Dongshaea marina: one gene and its partner. The protein of the gene in region 1 interacts with the protein of each later gene in a pairwise test. Links are inferred from orthologs where the notes say so. Each region holds a gene or a part of one and is shown on either strand. Other genes may lie near its edges.

The links. Proteins that work in one complex are often made in the same cells at the same time.
Region 2: the proteins of tig (region 1) and DB847_RS04675 interact in binary tests that used the Escherichia coli proteins (3 or more experiments, as listed by UniProt). The link is inferred for Dongshaea marina from one-to-one orthologs.

What each region holds. Positions count from the first base shown.
Region 1 is NZ_CP028897.1:1,716,347-1,719,176, reverse strand. It holds tig (trigger factor), read right to left. Parts: upstream 2,156-2,830; coding sequence 845-2,155; downstream 1-844. Other genes in the region: clpP (ATP-dependent Clp endopeptidase proteolytic subunit ClpP), read right to left, coding at 137-760; clpX (ATP-dependent protease ATP-binding subunit ClpX), read right to left, coding at 1-48. UniProt on the Escherichia coli protein: Involved in protein export. Acts as a chaperone by maintaining the newly synthesized secretory and non-secretory proteins in an open conformation.
Region 2 is NZ_CP028897.1:937,510-940,507, reverse strand. It holds DB847_RS04675 (OmpA family protein), read left to right. Parts: upstream 1-1,018; coding sequence 1,019-1,978; downstream 1,979-2,998. Other genes in the region: DB847_RS04665 (TraB/GumN family protein), read left to right, coding at 2,715-2,998; DB847_RS04670 (hypothetical protein), read right to left, coding at 2,087-2,506; DB847_RS04680 (hypothetical protein), read left to right, coding at 612-974; DB847_RS04690 (hypothetical protein), read left to right, coding at 1-13.

The DNA of each region.
Region 1 (2,830 bases):
ATAAAGCACTTTGCTTCGCTCTCCTTCGCCCTTGCGCTTATCAGTCATTCATCAACCTCTTTTTCAGGCAAGGGGAAAGTGCGTCTCCCCCCTTTCATAACATAGTTCCAGTGTATAACAGTCAAGGCAGATTTACTTAACCGCGATGCGTCAACACAGAATCAACCAGACCATACTCCACCGCCTGCTCTGCAGACATGAAGTTATCCCGATCCGTATCTCCCTCAATCACCTCCAGAGGCTGTCCTGTATGCTCGGCCAGAAGTTGATTGAGCTTCTGCTTGGTCTTGAGGATCTCCTGGGCATGGATCTGAATATCCGATGCCTGCCCCTGGAAACCACCCAGCGGCTGATGGATCATCACCCGCCCGTTTGGCAGACAGTGCCGTTTGCCCTTGGCACCACCAGCCAACAGGAAGGCACCCATAGAGCAAGCCTGCCCCATACATACGGTGCTGATATCCGGTTTAATAAACTGCATGGTGTCATAGATAGCCATGCCCGCGGTCACTGAGCCACCCGGAGAGTTAATATACAAAAAGATATCTTTTTCCGGACTCTCGGACTCCAGGAACAGCAACTGCGCCACGATCAGGTTTGCCATGTGATCTTCAACCTGGCCGGTCAAAAAGATCACTCGCTCTTTCAACAGACGTGAATAGATATCATAAGAACGCTCACCTTTGGCAGTTTGCTCAACAACCATAGGAACCAGCGCACTAGACAGGCTTCCTGCATTACTCATCATTTCTATCGACATAATCTTGTGTCCCTAAAAAGAATGGCCCGGTGAAAACACTCGGGCCATTATACGCAAAGCCTTAGATATTAAGTCAACTTGCGATTAAGCGCTTGCTGCAGTGTTGTTGATAACTTCGTCAAAGCTCATGGTTTTATCAGAAACCTTAGCCTTTTCCAGGATCATATCAACGACCTGATCTTCCAGAACCAGGTTACGAACACCTGTCAGCAGGTTTTCGTTGTTGTAGTAGTGATCTACAACTTCTGAAGGATCTTCATAAGCGCTCGCCATAGACTCGATGGTCGACTTCACGCGCTCTTCGTCTGCCTTCATCTCGCTTTCACGGATCAGCTCGCCCAGCAGCAGACCTACACGTACGCGACGCTCAGCCTGGTCCTTGAACAGCTCATCCGGCAGTTGAGGGGCCTTGTCAGCTGGCATGTTGCCAAAACGCTGCATCGCCTGCTCACGCAGAGTCTGAACTTCCTGAGCAACCGCTGCAGAAGGCAGGTCGAACTCGTTCTTAGATACCAGACCATCCAGAACCTGCTCTTTGATGCGGTTACGGATGTTTTGCTCCAGCTCGCGAGTCATGTTCTTGCGGATCTCAGCCTTCAGGCCGTCCACAGAACCGTCTTCGATACCGAAACGCTTCACAAACTCTTCAGTCAGCTCTGGCAGTTCCTGCTCTTCAACACGGTTGATGGTGATCGCAAACTGTGCCGCTTTACCCTTGAGGTTCTCAGCGTGATACTCTTCAGGGAAAGTCACATCGATGGTGAACTCATCACCCTGCTTCTTACCGATGATGCCATCTTCAAAGCCAGGGATCATGCGACCAGCGCCCATCACCAGGTCAAAGTTCTCGGCCTTACCGCCTTCGAACTCTTCACCGTCAACACTGCCGATGAAGTTGATGTTCACGCGGTCTTCGTTCTGACACTCGCGCTCAACCTCTGTCCAGCCTGCCTGCTGCTTACGCAGAGTCTCGATCATGTTGTCCAGATCAGCGTCCTGGATCTCGGCAACCGGCTTCTCAACTTCGATCTCTTCCAGACCTTCAACCTTCACTTCAGGATAAACTTCGAAGCTCGCGGTGAAAGAGAAATCTTCGCCCTGCTTGATCTCAGGAGCATCCATAGCAGGAGCACCCGCTGGATTGAGCTTCTCAGAGATGATCGCTTCGATAAAGTTGCGCTGCATGATATCGCCAGCGACATCGGCAGAAACAGCCTGACCATACATCTTACGAACAATGCTAAGGGGAGCCTTGCCCTGACGGAAACCATCGATGCGACGGGTCTTTGCCAGGTTACGCAGGCGGTTATTGATTTCAGCGTCAATCTTTTCCGCTGGAACAGTAATAGTAAGGCGACGGCCTAGGCCTTCAGTCGACTCTACAGAAACTTGCATCTTGTTACCTCGATTTACGGCAGCGTTCATCTCGCTGCTCACCAATTCGCTTCAGACAGAACTCTCTGCCTGGATTCCCCTCAATTGAAGGCAGTACCTGCCTTCAGAGCGTATGAAAATCAGACGCGCCATTATAGCGGCGCTTTGATCGCGAGTCGAGCCGTACACCGCTTTTTAACGGCCTGATTGCTCCTTGCTCGACACGAATAATTCGAGCGACTCTCACCCTTGTACCTGAAGTGGGGATCCCAGGTTCAGGATTCAACCCCTGAAACAGAAAAAAATAAAAAGCGAGATGCGATTAAGATGATCGGGCTCTGGTTAGCGAAGATGTAGATACAAAGCAGGGTAAAACCAAGAGAGATGGGGTGGCTAATGGGATTTGAACCCACGACAACCGGAATCACAATCCGGGGCTCTACCAACTGAGCTATAGCCACCATAGAGATGTGAGATAATGGCGCGCCCTACAGGATTCGAACCTGTGACCCACGGCTTAGAAGGCCGTTGCTCTATCCAGCTGAGCTAAGGGCGCCTGGTCGGTGAGGAGGGATTCGAACCCCCGACCCTCTGGTCCCAAACCAGATGCGCTACCAAGCTGCGCTACTCACCGTAATCTCATTGTCAGTAAAAATCAAGTTGGTCGGTGAGGAGGGATTCGAACCCCCGACCCTC
Region 2 (2,998 bases), 780 kb from region 1 along the record:
AGCGATGAACTGATTCCGCTGGCACTCGCCACCGGGCCTCAAGCCCAGATGTATAAAGTAACCCATATCACTATCTTGGGCCGCCACAACCCTGAGTTTAAGATCGAATCAGTTGGTAATACCAAGTCTGATGAAGGAGATCCGCTTAATTTTAATATCCACCTCTCTACACCCTCGGTTGCAACCGATAGTGTGTTTATCAAGCTATGGCCGGGCCGAGCCTCAGCCGACGACCTGGTTCTGACAAAAGTCACTCTTCACGCCGACAGCCAGGTCCTGCCAGTTTCCCTAAGCCGAGGAGAAGCTGAGATCACCCTGCCAACAGGTACCGGGAGTTTCGCATCGAGATCCCCAGCATCGATGACACCCTGCGTGAATTTACCGAAGATTTTCAGCTCTCAGTAAACCCAGGCTGGAGCTATGTCGCCTCACAAGCCAAAAGCGGACGAGGCCAGATCCTGGATAATGATCAGGAGGGACGGCTGAGTGTCACCCCTAACAGTGAGCTGCACTTTGCCTACGATAACGAGCTCGCCAGCTTTGGCTCCCAACCCCTGCCCTTTACCGTCACGCTCGATAATAACGACGCAGATAGTAGCTTCGGCTTTACCTTGTATGCCAGAGCCGGTGACAAGTCTCGCCTGACCCTGTCACAAAATGATGCCGGGATGGATGTGGCAGTAAGAGCCGGTGCTCATGCCCTGAGCCGTACCCAGTGGCTGGCAGTGGCCGGAGATGATGCCGAGCCGGATACCGGTCTAAGCACCCTGACCGGCCGCTCCGGAGGCATCGAAACTGCCACCACGGACTGGCAGGCTCACCTGCATAACTTTAGTGCCCCTGATCCTCACGCCATGCCGCCGGTAACTACCAGGGTGAGGTCAGCGTCGACTTCAAGGCGGTATGGACTCAACCCGAATAACCCTTCCTTCTCCCCGCCAGTAGCGGGAGCTCTCCTAATGAAAGTGAAATAGACGATGAAAAATTCTTAAACCTGGTCGCCGCGACCGCTTTACTATTGTGCAATCCCTCATGGGCCGATGGCTTCGGCTATCTGGGAGGAAAAGTGGGTGCCGGCTGGCTCAAAGAGTCCTGCGCCACACTCACTGCCCCATGTGATGCTAATGGCCTGGCATTGGGAGGCTTCGGGGGTTGGCAGTTTAATCCCTATATTGGCCTTGAAGCGGGATATGATTACTTTGGGGATCTGGCTACCTCCTATCGGCAAGGGAACCAAATCACCCAGCTGGATGGCCCTGTCACGGCGCTCACTCTGGCCCCTCGTTTCAGCCTGCCCCTGAATGACTACCTGTCACTGTATGGAAAAGCCGGTGTTGCCTGGGTCAATTACGACCATGCTCAGGATAGCAGTATGATGGGGGCTCTAGGGGTACAGATTGATGCCACCCCACGATGGATGGTGCGCCTTGAATATCAGCTTATCCCCAATCTGGATGACTCAAGCTATGGCCTGAGTGATCAACAAGCGGGAATGGCCAGCCTGAGCCTGAGCTATCGGTTGGGATATACGTCTCCTGAGCCACCAGCGACGACACCTCCCATGTTGATTGAGAAAACCTTCGATGAATCCCGGGGGCAGCAGTGGTTTAGTTTTGATAGCGCCGCGATCAGTGAATCGATGAAGGCACAACTCAATGAGTTAGCTGAACTACTGAGCTCCTACCCACAAGCCCGGGTCGATATCAAAGGATACACAGACAGCAGCGGCCCTGCCGCCTATAACCTCAGGTTATCAAAACGACGAGCCATGGCTGTTGAAGGCTATCTGCTCTCCCGGGATGTTGCTGCAGAGCAGCTCTTCGTTGAAGGCTTCGGAGAAAAAGAGCCTATCACCAGCAATCAAACGAGGCAGGGCCGAGCGAAAAACCGCCGAGTGACAATTACCATTCACAGCTTTAGCTACCAAGCGACTCCCGAGCAACAGCCAACCACCCCAGAGGCGAACTCTGAGAGTTGAATCACCTAGGGGATACCAAGAATATCAAGGGGTTACAACGCATCGCGCTGTAACCCCTTTTGCATTATTGAGCCTGGACACCCGAGCTGGCTGTTATCACCTTAGATATCAGAGATCTGAGCCTCGATAATTGAGGAGCTGAGCATGGCACCACTCCCGCACCTCATCAAACTCTTTTGAAAAAAACTGCCCGCCAGACGCCTGATCTTCGGGGTTATGCTCAACCACCTGACCAATAAAATGCTTAAATAGTATGGAGTTACAGGCAAGTCCCATGAAGATCATCCTGTGCTTCACCATCCAGCCATAGCAACGATCAAATTCGGCCCAGACCTCTGGGGTTGCCATCTCCCAATCCCGGCAATCCCCGAATAATCCCCAATAGGGAGGATTTTCTACAGTAATAATGGCCTCTATCTCTTGGCAGTAGCGTTGTGCTAACTCTTTGTTCCAGCGACCAAAAGCCTCCACAAACAGAATATTGTCTGCGTAGCAAATTGTGTATCTCCCGTGTTCCTGATACTTCATAGCCTCTCCCTTGGGAAAACTTAGGCTCCCCTCTTTAATTTAGTTGGAATAAGGATACTCATCTTGCTCGAATCGCTGACACACGGGGCTAAACTCTCACCCCAAAAAGCCACCAGGTCTGTGAAGCAACAGTTCTCATATATCAAAGCATCACCTCCTGTTATAGTAATTGAGTTCCTGTTTTTATCAGTTCCGGCAAGGAGGCTTCATGGGATTTCGAAAACTACTGGTGTGGCTAAGTCTGTTACTTTCAGTGCCCGCGATGGCGTCCAGCCAGCCTCCCTTCTGGAAGGCGACCCGGGATGGTCAGACCCTGTGGGTGCTCGGCTCTATCCATGTCGGAAGCCCGGCCCTCTACCCACTGCCCAAACCCATAGAAAAAGCCTTCAAGGAATCGGATCTACTGGTGACCGAAGCCAATCCGGAGCATATTTCAGATGAGCAACAACGCACCATAGATGCCCTGACCACTCTTCCTGAAGGGACCCAGCT